2 regions of the Streptomyces sp. NPDC005811 genome follow, and region 2 is predicted to be linked to the other one. Evidence: riboswitches for the same ligand, from Rfam matches in the RefSeq annotation. Region 2 holds a riboswitch; the other holds the start of a gene.

Region 1 (8,329 bases), on a different contig from region 2:
GCCCCAGTCGGAGGGGCGGCCGCGGCGCAGCGCCACATAGAGGAAGGGCACCCACACCAGGAAGCCCAGCGAGAACCATCCCAGGGCGGCCCAGGCCAGCCGCTGGAACCAGCCGGCCTCCAGCCGCTTCTCCGCGCGCGTCGTCGTCACCATGTTCATCCCGCCCCCAGGTCATCTGGGGGACAGGGTAGGTCATGGCCGCTGGTTCCGGGCGCCCCGCTTTCTTTACTGTGACGTGAGCGAATCTTGTGGCTTCGGGGAACCTGTGTTTTCCGATCACAGGGTCGGCGCACGTTACGGTGCGATCCGTTTCGCACACGCATGCGTCCCCGCATGCGCAGACATCTACAGAACGGGTGGGGTGGGGATGGCCGAGCACCGGCAGTCCAGAAGACGCAGGTACATCACGTGGGGCGTGGCCGGGGCGGCCGTCGTCGCCGGCGCCGGGATCGCCGCCCAGCAGTCCATGGCGGCGACCACCTGGCCCGCGCAGAAGACCTACACCGGCCGTGCCTTCGACACCTGCACCGCGCCCTCCCTGTCCGCGATGAAGGCCTGGAAGACCGACGGCTTCTACGGTGCCGCCGCCGTCTACGTCGGCGGCAAGAACCGCGGCTGCAACCAGCCCAACCTCACCGCCTCCTGGGTCAAGTCGGTCAACTCCCTCGGCTGGAAGCTCATCCCGCTGTACGTCGGCGCCCAGCCGCCCTGCCAGACCGGCTCCAGCCCCGAGAAGATCACCGCCGCCACGGCCACCTCCCTGGGCGCCACGGACGCGGCGGACGCCGTCGCCAAGGCCTCCGCGCTCGGCATGAAGACCGGCAGCCCGATCTACCTCGACATGGAGGCGTACGACATCACGAACAAATCGTGCAACGACGCCGTCCTCGCCTACGTCCGCTCCTTCACCAAGACCCTGCGGGCCAAGACCTACCGCGCCGGCTACTACGGCTTCAGCAGCTCCAGCGCCAAGGCGATCGCCAACGCGACCGACAAGACGGACCTGCCCGGCAACCTGTGGTACGCGCTGTGGGACAAGAAGAACACCACGACCACCGACTGGCCGTGGGGCGCGACGCAGTTCACCGGGCACAGCCGCGGCCACCAGTACCTGGTCAACAGCAAGGAGACCCGCGGCGGCTACACCATCACCGTGGACCGCGACGCCTGGGACGCCCCGGTCGCCCTCGTCGGCTGACCTCTCGCACCGACGAGCGGGCCGGGTCCGAGCGCGGCGGTGCCCGAAGTCCTGGTGAATCGTTGGTCGAATGGGTTGGCCCCAGGCGCCCCACTGCCTACCATCGATCACCGCAAGACTTTGTGCACCGTCGCACAATCTCCGACCGGGAGGTTCCCTTGCACCGCCGTCGCCGCCGTACCGCGTTCCTGCTGTCCGCCGCGATCATGGCGGCCCCCCTCCTCACCGCCTGCGGGAACGACGCGCATCCCGGCGCGGCGGCCGTCGTCGGCGGTCAGCGGATCACCGTCGCCCAGCTCGAGAACCGGGTGAACGAGGTGCGCGAGGCCCAGCGGGCGGCCGTTCCCGACGAGGCGCAGTACGCCCAGGTCCTCGCCCAGACCAGCACCCTCACCCGGGACACCCTGCACGGCATGGTCCTGGACGAGGTGCTGGACCGGGCGGCCGAGGACGCGGGCATCACCGTCAGCCGCCGCGAGGTCCAGCAGGTGCGGGCCGGCCTGGAACAGCAGGCGGGCGGCGCACAGGGCCTGGAGACCTCCTGGCTCCAGCAGTACGGCGTCGCGCCCGAGCGCCTCGACGACAACCTCCGCCTCCAGCTGGAGGCCCAGAAGCTCGCCACGCAGCTCGGCACCACCACCAGCGACCCCGCGTTCTGGAGCGCGCTGTCGGTGACGTCGAAGGAACTCGGCGTCGACGTCAACCCGCGCTACGGGACCTGGGACGCGAAGAAGGTCAGCCGCGTGGACGCCAAGACCCCCTGGGTCCGCGAGGTCACGGCGGCGGGCACCCAGCCTGCCTGACCTGACGGTACGACGGTATGACCGGCCGCTCTGCCTGTGGACAACCGGGCGAAGCGGCCGGCGGGAGTGGGTTACGTTCGGGGTGTGAACGATGTGACCGCACCCACCGGCTCCGCACCCACCGGCTCCCCGACGGGCCGGATCGTCCTGCTGACCACCAGCCACCGCGTCGCCCCCGGCCTGCTGTCCTGGCCCGCCTGGCAGGCACTGCGCGAGGCGGACCGGGTGCTGTGCGCCGACGGCACCCACCCGCAGCTGCCGTATCTGCGCGAGGCGGGGATACGGGTCGAGGAGTCCGCCCCGAGCGCCGAGGACCTGCTCACCGCCTGCGCGGGCGGACGCACGGTCGTGGTCGTCGCGACCGGCGAGGGCGAACCGGCCCTGACGGACGGACTGGCCCGGCTGGCCGGCTCCGGCCGGGTCGCGATGCCCGAGCTGGAGCTGCTCCCCGCCTCCTACGACCTTCCCGGCGCCCGCCTCCTCGATCTGATCCAGGTCATGGACCGCATCCGCCGCGAGTGCCCCTGGTCCTCCCGGCAGACCCACAAGGGCCTCGCCAAGTACGGCATCGAGGAGGCGTACGAACTCGTCGAGGCCATCGAGGACGGCGACCGCGACGAGCTTCGCGAGGAACTGGGTGACGTCCTCCTCCAGGTCGTCTTCCACGCCCGGATCGCCGAGGAGGACGAGGACGCCCCCTTCTCCATCGACGACGTGGCCGCCACCATCGTCACCAAGCTCATCCACCGCCACCCGCATGTCTTCGGCGACGCCACGGCCACCACCCCGGAGGAGGTCAAGGCGCACTGGCTGCGCACCAAGGCGGTGGAGAAGCAGCGGGAGTCCGTCACGGACGGCGTCCCCCTCCACCAGCCCGGCCTCGCCCTGGCCGCGAAGCTGTCGTCGAGGGTCCGCTCGGCCGGCCTCGACGTCCCGCTCCCCGCCGCCGAGGGCATCGGCTACGAACTGCTCACCCTCGCCGCCCGGGCCGAGGCCGAGGGCATCGACCCGGAGGAGGCCCTGCGTGCGGCGGCCCGCGTCTACCGGGACGCGATCCGCGAGCGGGAGAAGCAGGGGCAGAAACAGGAGCAGGGGCAGGAGCAGGAGTAGAGGGGAGAAGGAGGAGAAGCAGAAGGCGAAGGCGAAGCGCGAGCACTCGAGAAACAGGAAAGCAGTGACCAGCCGGCCCCACCCCACGATCACCGTGCCACCCGCCCCCGAGCTCTTCACCTGGGAGTTCGCCACCGATCCCTACCCGGCCTACGCCTGGCTGCGCGAGCACGCACCCGTGCACCGCACCCGGCTGCCCAGCGGAGTGGAGGCCTGGCTGGTCACCCGGTACGCCGACGCGAAACAGGCCCTCGCCGACCAGCGGCTCTCCAAGAACCCCGCGCATCACGACGAGCCCGAGCACGCCCGGGGCAAGACCGGCATTCCGGGCGAGCGCAAGGCCGAGCTGATGACGCATCTGCTGAACATCGACCCGCCGGACCACACCCGGCTGCGGCGGCTGGTCAGCAAGGCGTTCACCCCGCGCCGGGTCGCCGAGTTCGCGCCCCGGGTGCAGGAACTGACCGACGGCCTCATCGACCGGTTCGCCGACGCGGGCGAGGCCGATCTGATCCACGACTTCGCCTTCCCGCTCCCCATCTACGTGATCTGCGACCTGCTCGGCGTGCCCCGCGAGGACCAGGACGACTTCCGGGACTGGGCGGGCATGATGATCCGTCACGGCGGCGGACCCCGGGGCGGTGTCGCACGGTCCGTGAAGAAGATGCGCGGCTATCTGCTGGAGCTCATCCACCGCAGGCGCGCGGAACTCCCCGAGCGGCCGGAACCCGGCGAGGACCTCCTCTCCGGTCTCATCCGCGCCTCCGACCACGGCGAGCACCTCACCGAGAACGAGGCCGCCGCGATGGCCTTCATCCTGCTGTTCGCCGGCTTCGAGACGACGGTCAACCTCATCGGCAACGGCACCTACGCCCTCCTCACCCACCCCGGGCAGCGGGACCGGCTCCAGCGGTCCCTGGCGAAGGGGGAGCGCGCCCTCCTGGAGACCGGCGTCGAGGAACTCCTGCGCTTCGACGGCCCGGTCGAACTGGCCACCTGGCGCTTCGCCACCGAACCCCTCACCCTCGGCGGGCAGGACATCGCCCCCGGCGACCCCGTCCTCGTCGTCCTCGCCGCCGCCGACCGCGACCCCGCCCGCTTCACCGACCCCGACACCCTCGACCTCTCCCGCCGCGACAACCAGCACCTCGGGTACGGCCACGGCATCCACTACTGCCTGGGCGCCCCCCTCGCCCGGCTGGAGGGCCAGAGCGCCCTCGCCACCCTCCTCACCCGGCTCCCCGACCTCCGACTCGCGGTGGACCCGGCCGACTTGAGATGGCGGGGCGGGCTCATCATGCGCGGACTGCGCACCCTGCCCGTGGAGTTCACCGCGGTGCGTGACCGGCCGGTGGCGCACGGAGAGCTGACCTGAGGTCAGCCGCAGTGTGACCGTCCGAGGGAGCAAAGGTGACCGACCCTCAAGTCTGTGATCTTCACGTGATCTGCGCGGCATTAACTTGTGACAAGTGATCGTCTGCCGATACGTTCGGTCGTCAGCGCGGCGAACTCATGTGCGCTCACGTCCGTCGCGCCGGTCACTGCTGTCCAGAGAAAGGCCCTCGCATGCTCTCCGGGAACGGTCGGCACCGTCGCCCCCGTCAGGCTCCGGCCCTCCTCGTCGCGGCCGGAGTCACCGGCTCCGCCATCGCCATCCCGCTCCTCGCCGCGAGCGGCGCGAGCGCGGCCGACGGCACGGTGTGGGACAAGGTGGCGCAGTGCGAGACCGACGGGTCCTGGAGCGCCAACAAGGGTGACGGCGAGTACGGCGGCCTGAGCCTCTCCCAGGAGGACTGGGAGACGTACGGCGGCCTCGACTACGCCACCCGCCCCGATCTGGCCAGCCGCAACCAGCAGATCGCCGTGGCCCAGCAGCTCCTCGCCAAGGAGGGCGTCGGCGCCTGGGGCACCTGTGGGCTGACGTCCGGGCTCACCCAGCTGAACGGCGGGGCGGAGGGCGTGGACACCGGAGTGGCGGACGACGAGTCCGACTCGTCCGTGTCCTCCGGATTGTCCGACCTGTCCAAGGGGTCGTCCGACTCCGGTGACTCCGACGGGTCCGACGCCTCCGACGCTTCCGGCGAGGACGCGTCCACCCCCTCGGCCGATTCGTCCGCTTCGGCCTCGGAGTCCCCTTCGTCCGCTTCCTCCTCCAAGGGGAACGACTCCGGCAAGTCCGACAGTTCGGGCAAGTCCAAGGGGGAGGCGCAGGAGTCCGGCAGCCCGTCCGCGACCGCCCCAGAAGTGGATAACTCGGACAATGCGGTCCAGGATGCCGGGACTTGGAGCCTGGTCGACACCAGCTCCCTCGGCTCCGGGCGCCATCGCGGCGCCACCGCCGACGAGGCCGCCACGGAGGGCACCTCGACCGCCACGGCCGGCCGGCATGCCGCCGACACCTACACGGTCCGCGAGGGCGACACCCTCGCCTCCATCGCCGACTCCCTTGAAATCGACGGCGGATGGCGTGCCCTTTACGCCGAGAACAAGGACCGCATCGGCGCCGATCCGAGCGACATCATGCCCGGTCAGACCCTCGACACAGCGGTGCAATAGGGGCGGAACGCCCCTAAAAACACCGGGAGTTCACGTCCCACTTCGCGACGATTGTCCGGTTTGGTGAAAGTGTGGGATGAGTCTCAGAAGTCGTGATCGTCTTTGAAATTCCCCGTATCGGGTGTCTACGGTCAGGACCGCTCGGCAATCCGGGCCCCGGCCGCCGCAACGCCGAATCCTGCCAGTGGCGGCCCGGGAACAGTCGTCGCGTCAAGCGCCGTAGGCAGGAGCGGGGGACCCAAGGTAAGTGCCGGGCCCGGCGGTTGACCGCCGGAACCGGCTCGGGGTGAAGCCGCGCACCGTGAGGTGCGCGGCCGGGCAACTCAACCGGCCCGAACCCGACAGCTCACCTCGCAGGCGTCGGTGAGGGGATGAACCATGCTGTTTTCCGGCAAGGGCAAGCACCGTCGTCCGTCCAAGGCCACCCGGGTCGCCGCTCTCGCGGGCGTCACCGGTGTCGCCATCGCCGCCCCGCTGATGGCGGCCGGCAACGCCTCCGCCGCCACCGCCTCCGAGTGGGACGCGGTCGCCCAGTGCGAGTCGGGCGGCAACTGGTCCATCAACACCGGCAACGGGTACTACGGCGGCCTGCAGTTCTCGGCCTCCACCTGGGCCGCGTACGGCGGCACCGCCTACGCCGCGCGCGCCGACCTGGCCAGCAAGGACCAGCAGATCACCGTCGCCGAGAAGGTCCTCGCGGGCCAGGGCAAGGGTGCCTGGCCGGTCTGCGGCACCGGCCTGTCCAGCACGCCGTACAGCGGCGGCTCCAGCTCCGGCAGCACCGGTTCCTCCTCGAGCTCCGGCAGCTCCGGCAGCTCCGGCTCGAACAGCTCCACCGCCAGCCGCTCCACCGAGCAGCAGACCGCCTCCCGCTCCGCCGAGCGCCCGGCCGCCTCCAAGACGGTCACCACCCCGACCGGCAAGAAGGTCAAGAAGGGCGACGGCGAGTACAAGGTCGTCAAGGGCGACTCCCTCAGCTCGATCGCCGAGAAGCACAAGGTCAAGGGCGGCTGGCAGAAGCTGTTCCAGCTCAACAAGGACATCGTCGAGGACGCGGACCTCATCTACCCGGGCCAGCAGCTGCACCTGAAGTGACACATCCGCTTCCTGGCGGGGCCACAGGCCGCTCACATGAAGGCCCCGCACACTGAAGACCTCGTGAGGGTCCCCCCCCGTCCCCACGGGCTCCCCGCTCCGGTGCGCGTTCCCCCGTACGCACCGGAGCGGGGTTTTCTTTGCCCAGGTGTTCGCCTCCGCGCCACCCGCTCTTTGTTCCGATGGGGAACAATGTGTACGGTCAGTTTGTCCACGGGGCGGTCGGTCGGCTGCCGCGGGCCCCGGGGCGGATAGGCTCTAGGCGCAAGGCCCACCAAAGGCCGACAAGGCCCCTGTGCCCGCACCACCAGCGCACCGCACAACCAGCGTCACATCCCAAGAAGGAGATGCTCGTGCCGTCCATCGACGTCGTCGTAGCCCGGGAAATCCTGGACTCCCGAGGCAACCCCACGGTCGAGGTCGAGGTCGGCCTCGACGACGGCAGCACGGGTCGTGCCGCCGTTCCGTCCGGCGCCTCCACCGGTGCCTTCGAGGCCATCGAGCTCCGTGACGGCGACCCCAACCGCTACCACGGCAAGGGTGTCGAGAAGGCCGTCCTCGCCGTCATCGAGCAGATCGGCCCGGAGCTCGTCGGCTACGACGCCACCGAGCAGCGCCTGATCGACCAGGCCATGTTCGACCTGGACGCCACCGACAACAAGGGCTCCCTCGGCGCCAACGCCATCCTCGGCGTCTCCCTCGCCGTCGCCCACGCCGCCTCCGAGGCCAGCGACCTGCCGCTCTTCCGCTACCTGGGCGGCCCCAACGCGCACCTGCTGCCGGTGCCGATGATGAACATCCTGAACGGCGGCTCGCACGCCGACTCCAACGTGGACATCCAGGAGTTCATGATCGCCCCGATCGGCGCGGAGTCCTTCTCCGAGGCCCTGCGCTGGGGCACCGAGGTCTACCACACCCTCAAGAAGGTGCTGAAGACCAAGGGCCTGTCCACGGGTCTCGGTGACGAGGGTGGCTTCGCCCCCAACCTGGACTCCAACCGCGCCGCCCTCGACCTCATCCTCGAGGCCATCAAGGAAGCCGGTTACATCCCGGGCGAGCAGATCGCCCTCGCGCTCGACGTCGCCGCCTCCGAGTTCTACAAGGACGGCAAGTACCTCTTCGAGGGCAAGGAGCGCTCCGCCGCCGAGATGACGGAGTACTACGAGGAGCTCGTCGCGGCCTACCCGCTCGTCTCCATCGAGGACCCGCTGTTCGAGGACGACTGGGCCGGCTGGAAGGTCATCACCGACCGCATCGGCGACAGGGTGCAGCTGGTCGGCGACGACCTGTTCGTCACCAACCCCGAGCGCCTCGCCCGCGGCATCGAGGAGGGCACCGCCAACGCCCTGCTGGTCAAGGTGAACCAGATCGGTTCGCTCACCGAGACCCTGGACGCCGTCGAGCTGGCCCAGCGCAACGGCTTCAAGTGCATGATGTCCCACCGCTCCGGCGAGACCGAGGACGTCACCATCGCCGACCTGGCCGTCGCCACCAACTGCGGCCAGATCAAGACCGGCGCCCCGGCCCGCTCCGAGCGCGTCGCCAAGTACAACCAGCTGCTGCGCAT
Region 2 (8,329 bases):
CCGCGAGTCCCACCCTGTCCACAAAGTCGTGGTGCGTGAAGCGGTGGACGTCCTTCGCGGACAGTCGCGGGTAGGGCGCGAAGAAGCGGTAGTACTTCGACTCGTCCGAGACCTGCTCGTAGAAGCTGACCAGGCGCTCGGCGTCATCGACGGTGATGGGGCGGATGCGCGCGGTGCCGCCGTCGCGCAGCACCACGTCGGCTTCCCAGTGGGCGGGGTACTCGTGCCGGTCCGAGGCGCTCTGCATGGGGCCCAGAGTACGGCTCGCGTACGACAACGGCGCGAGGCAGTCTGTGGAGGACGGAAGCCGGATCGAGGCCGCGATCCGGCGACCACCCGGGGGACGGGACGTCCGACCCGTTCCTCACCGGCTTCACGTGTGGAACACTGGTCTAGACAACACCGGTCTAGACAACCTGAAAACCGAAGGGCAGCAACACATGGCTGAGCGCCGCGTCAACGTCGGCTGGGCCGAGGGCCTCCACGCCCGCCCCGCTTCCATCTTCGTCCGAGCCGCCACGGCCGCAGGCGTCCCGGTGACGATCGCCAAGGCCGACGGCAACCCCGTCAACGCGGCCTCCATGCTGGCCGTCCTCGGCCTCGGCGCGAAGGGGGGCGAGGAGATCGTCCTCACCTCCGACGCCGAGGGCGCGGACGTCGCGCTGGACCGGCTGGCCAAGCTGGTCGCCGAGGGGCTCGAGGAGCTCCCCGAGACCGTCTGAGTCACGCACGGGGCCGCGTCACCTTCGAGGGTGGCGCGGCCTCGCCGTTTTTACCGGCGGCATAACCGGAAACCCGGGTCCGGGCACACCGAATGCGCACCTTCGAGAATTCCCGGGCGCGCAGGAAAAGGGCAGCGGAAATACTGCTCCGCCAAATATCCCTTATTTGTATACGGCCCCCGTGTTAATGCCGCAGACCCGTCATGTTTACGGGAGGTTGCGAAGTCCTCACACGGTCGGCGCGGTCCGCGCCGACGCCGAAACGCAGCCGGTGGGCGGTCGTCGCGCGCTCGGTGTGCAGCGCCGTGACCGTCCGGGCGCGCTCCTGGTCGCCGCGCGCCACCGCGTCCACGATCACGCCGTGCTCGGCCCAGGACTCCACGGGGTCGGCGGGCGCCTCCACGGCGTACATCCAGGCGATCTTGTGGCGGAGCTGGGTGAGCATCGACGTCAGGGCGTGACTCCCGGAGGCCTGGGCGAGCGTCTCGTGGAACCAGCCGCCCAACGAGCGCAGATCCTCACTGTTGCCCCTGCGGGCCCGCTCCTGGCCCAGCCGGACGAGGCCGCGCAGCACCTTCAGATGCGCCTCGGTGCGCCGCTGGGCGGCCCGGGCGGCCCCCAGCGGTTCCAGGAGCATGCGCATCTCCAGGAGGTCGGCCGCCTCCTGCTCGGTCGGCTCCGCGACGCACGCGCCCGCGTGCCGCCGGGTGACGACGAAACCTTCGGCCTCCAGGGTGCGCAGCGCCTCCCGGACCGGGACGCGGGAGACGCCGTAGCGGCGGGCCAGGAGTTCCTCGGTGAGGCGGCTGCCGCGCTCGTAGACACCCGCGACGATGTCGTCCCGGATGGCCGTGCACACCGAGTGCGCCGGAATACGCATGACCGCCTCCGTCTTAATCCCCGTGAAACGTCGCCGAGCTCCGCCGATTGACGTGTGTTCCGTGACTCTATTGCAATGAGCCGGAATTTCCGACGGCGGACCGGAATCCAGGGATATTTTTTGGACAGCCCGGTGCCGAAAACGGCGAAAGCCCCGGCCGCTGGGGCCGGGGCTCGAAACGCGGTGTCGCCGGGTGGCGTCAGACGTTGACGCCGTGCTGGCGGAGGTAGGCGACCGGGTCGATGTCGGAGCCGTACTCCGCCGTCGTACGGGCCTCGAAGTGCAGATGCGGACCGGTGACGTTGCCGGTCGCGCCCGACAGGCCGATCTGCTGCCCGGGGGTGACCTGCTGGCCCACCGAGACCCCGATGGAGGACAGGTGGGCGTACTGGGTGTACGTGCCGTCGTTCATCTTGATGACGACGTTGTTCCCGTAGGACCCGCCCCAGCCCGCCTCCACGACGGTGCCCAGGCCGACCGCGTGCACGGAAGTGCCGCTGGCGGCGTGGAAGTCGATGCCGGTGTGGCTGCCGGAGGACCACAGCGAGCTGCTCGCGTGGTAGCCGGTGGAGACGTAGGAGCCGGTGATCGGCAGCACGAAGGCGTTCAGACGCTTGCGCTCGGCCTCTCGGGCGGCACGCACGCGTGCCTCGCGCTCCTCCACGGCCTTCTTGGCGGCGGCCTTGCGCGCGGCCTCCTCGAAGGCGGCCTTCTTCTGCACGGCGACCTGGTCGTCGACCTGTTCGACGACGGCCTCGCCGGCGGTGACGACCGGGATGAGGCCGGTCTGCTCGGGGGTCGGCTCCGCGGCGAACGCCGGGGTGGAGGCGACGGTGGCCATGACACCGGTGGTGGTCAGCGCCGCGAAACCCGCCGCGCGGACGGTGGTGCGCTGCATCCGGCTGGGCCGGCGGTGCTTCCCGGTGGTGCAGGTGTACGCCATGAAGGGCGAGCGGTCCTTTCCTTCCCTCTCGCCTACCGGGTTAGCTGACGGGTTCGGAGCAGGAAGGTCTCCTACGGACCCCCTCGTTCACACGCGGGCGTCCGATTCACCCCAGGGACTTCATGGGTCCCCGGCTCCCCTGGCTCGCGCCGTACGGGGACTCGGCGATGACTGTCCGGTGCCGCGGATGCGGCGCGATGCCTGACGAACAGCCGGGCCGACCGTATGCGGGACCGTTATCAATCCTCAAACGGATCACGGTTTTTGTAGCGTACGCCACAGCGCAGACACACAACCTCCGCATCAATTCGGACATCTTGCGGCCCCGAAACGACGCCTCCGTCGCCCCGGGGCCGCAGCACGTCCGTCTCTCCCGCGTCTACTCTGCGGGGACGACGGTGACTTCGCCGATCCCGAGCGCCTCGACGGGCTCCTTGATCTGCGCGGCGTCACCGACGAGGACGGTCACCAGACGGTCCACCGGGAAGGCGCTCACGGCCGCCGCGGTGGCCTCGACCGTGCCGGTCGCGGCGAGCTGCCGGTAGAGCGTGGCCTGGTAGTCGTCGGGCAGGAACTGCTCGACCTGGTCGGCCAGCGTGCCCGCGACGGCCGCCGCGGTCTCGTACTTCAGCGGCGCCACGCCCACCAGGTTCTGCACGGCGACATCGCGCTCGGCGTCCGTCAGGCCCTCCGCCGCGAGGGTGCGCAGCACCTTCCACAGGTCGTCCAGGGCCGGACCGGTGTTCGGCGTGTCGACGGAGCCGCTGATGGCGAGCATCGCGGCGCCCGAGCCGTCCGGGGCGGAACGCAGGACCTGGCCGAAGGCGCGCACGCCGTACGTGTAGCCCTTCTCCTCGCGCAGGACACGGTCCAGCCGGGAGGTGAGGGTGCCGCCGAGGCAGTACGTGCCGAGGACCTGGGCGGCCCACACGCGCGCGTGCCGGTCGGCGCCGATCCGGCCGATGAGCAGCTGGGTCTGGACCGCGCCGGGGCGGTCCACGATGACGACGCGGCCGGTGTCGTCGGCGGTCACCGGCGGAACGGGCCGCTGCTGGGCCGGGGAGCCCTTCCAGGCGCCCAGGGTCTCGCCCAGGAGCGCGGCCAGGTCGACGTCCGTGAGGTCGCCGACGACGACCGCGGTGGACGTGGCCGGCCGGACGTGCCGCTCGTAGAACGCCCGTACGGCGGCGGAGTCGATCTTCTCGACGGTCTCCGCGGTGCCCTGGCGCGGCCGCGACATGCGCGCGGTCGCCGGGAACAGCTCCTTGGAGAGCTCCTTGGCGGCACGGCGGGAGGGGTTGGCCAGCTCGTGCGGGATCTCGTCCAGCCGGTTGTGGACGAGACGCTCGACCTCGCTGTCGGCGAAGGCGGGCGCGCGCAGGGCGTCGGCGAGCAGGCCGAGCGCCTTGGGCAGCCGGGAGGCGGGCACCTCCAGGCTGATCCGGACGCCGGGGTGGTCGGCGTGCGCGTCGAGGGTGGCGCCGCAGCGCTCCAGCTCGGCGGCGAACTCCTCGGCGGAGTGCTTGTCGGTGCCCTCGGTGAACGCGCGCGCCATGATCGTGGCGACGCCGTCCAGACCGGACGGCTCGGCGTCCAGGGGCGCGTCGAGGAGGACCTCGACGGCGACGACCTGCTGGCCGGGGCGGTGGCAGTGCAGGACCGTCAGACCGTTGTCCAGCGTGCCGCGTTCGGGCGCCGGGAACGCCCACGGCCTGGCCTCGCCCGCCCGGGGCTGCGGGTGGAAGTCCATCGTGGCGAGCTCCGTCACTGGGCCGCCTCCTCGTTCTCGTCCTGGTCGGCGGGGGCTTCGGGGGCGGTCGGCTCGTAGACGAGGACCGCGCGGTTGTCGGGGCGCAGGCGGGCCTGGGCGACCTCCCGCACCTCCTCGGGCGTGATGTCCAGGACACGCTGGACGGCGGTGAGCGCGAGCTGCGGGTCGCCGAACAGGACGGCGAACCGGCACAGTTCGTCCGCGCGGCCGGCGACGGTGCCGAGCCGGTCGAGCCACTCGCGCTCCAACTGGGCCTGGGCGCGCTCCATCTCCTCGGCCGTGGGGCCCTCCTCGGCGAACCGGGCGAGCTCCTCGTCGATGGCGGTCTCGATGACGGGCACCTCGACGTCCCCGGACGTCTTCACGTCCAGCCACCCCAGGGAGGGCGCCCCGGCGAGCCGCAGCAGCCCGAAGCCGGCCGCGACGGCCGTACGGTCGCGGCGCACCAGCCGGTTGTACAGGCGGGAGGACTCGCCGCCGCCCAGGACGGTGAGCGCCAGGTCGACCGCGTCGCACGCGCGCGTGCCGTCCTGCGGCAGCCGGTAGGCGGCCATCAGCGCGCGGGCCGGGACCTCCTCCTCGACGACCTCGCGCAGCTGCTCGCCGATGACGTCGGGCAGGGTGCCGTCGCGCGGCTCGGGCTTGCCGTCGTGCGCGGCGACGGAGCCGAAGTACTTCTCGATCCACGCGAGCGTCTGCTCGGGGTCGATGTCGCCGACGACGGACAGGACGGCGTTGTTGGGCGCGTAGTACGTGCGGAAGAACGCGCGCGCGTCCTCCAGCGTCGCCGCGTCCAGGTCGGCCATCGAGCCGATCGGCGTGTGGTGGTAGGGGTGGCCGTCCGGGTAGGCGAGGGCGGTCAGCTTCTCGAAGGCGGTGCCGTACGGCACGTTGTCGTAGCGCTGGCGGCGTTCGTTCTTGACGACGTCGCGCTGGTTCTCCATGGACTCGTCGTCCAGGGCGGCGAGCAGGGAGCCCATGCGGTCGGCCTCCAGCCAGAGGGCGAGCTCCAGCTGGTGGGTGGGCATGGTCTCGAAGTAGTTGGTGCGCTCGAAGCTGGTGGTGCCGTTGAGCGAGCCGCCGGCGCCCTGGACCAGTTCGAAGTGGCCGTTGCCCTTGACCTGGGCGGAGCCCTGGAACATGAGGTGCTCGAAAAGGTGAGCCAGACCGGTGCGGCCCTTGACTTCGTGGCGGGAGCCGACGTCGTACCAGAGACACACCGCCGCGACGGGGGTCAGGTGGTCCTCGGAGAGCACCACGCGAAGGCCGTTGGCCAGGCGGTGCTCGGTCGCTGTCAGGCCCCCGGTGCCTGCCTGGTCTGTGGCCGTGTGACCCATGGGCATGTACGTCCCTTCCGATCGCGGACGCGGTCGTGCGAACCGCGTGTTTCCTGCCGGTCCTGTCACTGTATGCAAGCGCGCGGTGGGTCGGCGAAGTTCCCGGGGGCGGTACGCCGAGAGCGAGAATCCGGGACGTCGCACCGGATCGGACATGACGTACCCTGCGGGCAATCATGAGAGGGCCGGGGTCCTGGGCCCGTCTTGTCAGTGCCACGGTCCACAATGGACCGCGTCAGCATCCGTCACACGCCTCAGCAAGGAGCCGGCAGCGATGGCCCGCCGCAGCACGAAGACCCCGCCGCCCGACGACTCGTACGAGGAGCGGATCCTCGACATCGACGTCGTCGACGAGATGCAGGGCTCCTTCCTCGAGTACGCGTACTCGGTCATCTACTCCCGCGCCCTGCCCGACGCCCGCGACGGACTCAAGCCGGTCCACCGTCGCATCGTCTACCAGATGAACGAGATGGGCCTGCGCCCCGACCGCGGCTATGTGAAGTGCGCGCGCGTCGTCGGCGAGGTCATGGGCAAGCTGCACCCGCACGGCGACGCGTCGATCTACGACGCGCTGGTGCGCATGGCGCAGCCGTTCTCCATGCGCGTGCCGCTGGTCGACGGCCACGGCAACTTCGGCTCCCTGGGCAACGACGACCCGCCGGCCGCCATGCGGTACACCGAGTGCCGTCAGGCCGAGGCGACGAGCCTGATGACGGAGTCGATCGACGAGGACACCGTCGACTTCGCGCCGAACTACGACGGCCAGGAGCAGGAGCCGGTGGCGCTGCCCGCCGCCTTCCCGAACCTGCTGGTCAACGGCGCGTCCGGGATCGCGGTCGGCATGGCCACGAACATGCCGCCGCACAACCTGGGCGAGGTCGTCGCGGCGGCCCGGCACCTGATCCGCTACCCCAACGCGGATCTGGACACCCTGATGAAGTTCGTCCCGGGGCCGGACCTTCCCACGGGCGGCCGGATCGTCGGCCTGTCCGGCGTCCGCGACGCCTACGAGACCGGCCGCGGCACCTTCAAGATCCGCGCCACGGTCGCGGTGGAGACGGTGACGGCCCGCCGCAAGGGCCTGGTCGTCACGGAGCTTCCGTTCACGGTCGGCCCCGAGAAGGTCATCGCCAAGATCAAGGACCTGGTCGGTTCGAAGAAGATCCAGGGCATCGCCGACGTCAAGGACCTCACCGACCGTCAGCACGGCCTGCGCCTGGTCATCGAGATCAAGAACGGCTTCGTGCCGGAGGCCGTCCTGGAGCAGCTCTACAAGCTGACGCCGATGGAGGAGTCCTTCGGCATCAACAACGTGGCGCTGGTGGACGGCCAGCCGCTGACGCTGGGCCTCAAGGAGCTCCTGGAGGTCTACCTCGACCACCGCTTCGACGTGGTCCGCCGGCGCAGCGAGTACCGCCGCGGCAGGCGCCGCGACCGGCTGCACCTGGTGGAGGGCCTGCTGACGGCGCTCGTCGACATCGACGAGGTCATCCGGCTGATCCGCTCCAGCGAGAACAGCGCGCAGGCCAAGGAGCGCCTGATGGAGCGCTTCTCGCTGTCGGAGATCCAGACCCAGTACATCCTCGACACGCCGCTGCGCCGTCTCACCAAGTTCGACCGGATCGAGCTGGAGGCGGAGAAGGAGCGGCTCAACGCGGAGATCGCGGAGCTGACCCGGATCCTGGACTCGGACGCGGAGCTGCGCAAGCTGGTCTCGTCCGAACTGGCCGCGGTGGCCAAGAAGTTCGGCACCGAGCGGCGTACGGTGCTGCTGGAGTCGTCCGGCACCCCGGCCGCCGCCGTGCCGCTGCAGGTCGCGGACGACCCGTGCCGGGTCCTGCTCTCGTCCACGGGTCTGCTGGCCCGCACGGCGAGCGGCGAACCCTTCACCGGTGAGGACGACGGCAGGCGCGCCAAGCACGACGTGATCGTCTCGGCGGTACCGGCCACCGCGCGCGGGGAGATCGGCGCGGTCACCTCGGCGGGCCGGCTGCTGCGGATCAACGTCGTCGACCTGCCTCAGCTGCCGGACACGGCGTCGGCACCGAACCTCGCGGGGGGTGCCCAGCTGACGGAGTTCGTCGCCCTGGAGGGCGACGAGACGCTGGTCTGCCTCATCACGCTCGACGAGTCCTCCCCCGGTCTGGCGCTCGGCACCGAGCAGGGCGTGGTCAAGCGGGTGGTCCCCGACTACCCGACCAACAAGGAGGAGCTCGAGGTCATCACCCTCAAGGAGGGTGACCGGATCGTCGGCGCGATCGAGCTGCGCACCGGCGAGGAGGACCTGGTCTTCATCACCGACGACGCCCAGCTGCTGCGCTACCAGGCCGCTCAGGTGCGTCCGCAGGGCCGTCCGGCGGGCGGCATGGCGGGCATCAAGCTCGCCGAGGGCGTGAAGGTGATCTCGTTCACCGCGGTGGACCCGTCGGTGGACGCGGTGGTCTTCACGGTCGCCGGCTCACGCGGCACGCTGGACGACTCCGTCCAGACGACGGCCAAGCTGACCCCGTTCGACCAGTACCCGCGCAAGGGCCGTGCCACCGGCGGTGTGCGCTGCCAGCGGTTCCTGAAGGGCGAGGACTGCCTGGCCTTCGCCTGGGCGGGCCCGGTCCCGGCGAAGGCCGCCCAGAAGAACGGCCTGCCGGCCGAACTGCCCGAGATGGACCCGCGCCGCGA

What was found. Region 2 has a riboswitch for cyclic di-AMP ahead of ABZ490_RS16105 (M23 family metallopeptidase). Riboswitches for the same ligand answer to the same signal wherever they lie in the genome.
Positions count from the first base shown of each region.
Region 1: it holds a riboswitch for cyclic di-AMP, as region 2 does, so the genes downstream of both, ABZ490_RS19905 (transglycosylase family protein) here and ABZ490_RS16105 (M23 family metallopeptidase) in region 2, are expected to answer to the same signal.

Region 1 is NZ_JBEXXK010000017.1:77,774-86,102, forward strand. Features, by position in the region: gene ABZ490_RS19875 (hypothetical protein) at 1-153, opposite strand, end outside; gene ABZ490_RS19880 (glycoside hydrolase domain-containing protein) at 368-1,198, shown strand; gene ABZ490_RS19885 (SurA N-terminal domain-containing protein) at 1,357-2,001, shown strand; gene ABZ490_RS19890 (nucleoside triphosphate pyrophosphohydrolase) at 2,086-3,111, shown strand; gene ABZ490_RS19895 (cytochrome P450) at 3,176-4,486, shown strand; gene ABZ490_RS19900 (transglycosylase family protein) at 4,678-5,667, shown strand; cyclic di-AMP (ydaO/yuaA leader) riboswitch at 5,873-6,042, shown strand; gene ABZ490_RS19905 (transglycosylase family protein) at 6,046-6,762, shown strand; gene eno (phosphopyruvate hydratase) at 7,110-8,329, shown strand, end outside.
Region 2 is NZ_JBEXXK010000013.1:85,773-94,101, forward strand. Features, by position in the region: gene ABZ490_RS16090 (GNAT family N-acetyltransferase) at 1-247, opposite strand, end outside; gene ABZ490_RS16095 (HPr family phosphocarrier protein) at 441-722, shown strand; gene ABZ490_RS16100 (GntR family transcriptional regulator) at 907-1,602, opposite strand; gene ABZ490_RS16105 (M23 family metallopeptidase) at 1,802-2,545, opposite strand; cyclic di-AMP (ydaO/yuaA leader) riboswitch at 2,560-2,722, opposite strand; gene ABZ490_RS16110 (pitrilysin family protein) at 2,925-4,313, opposite strand; gene ABZ490_RS16115 (pitrilysin family protein) at 4,310-5,659, opposite strand; gene ABZ490_RS16120 (DNA topoisomerase IV subunit A) at 5,928-8,329, shown strand, end outside.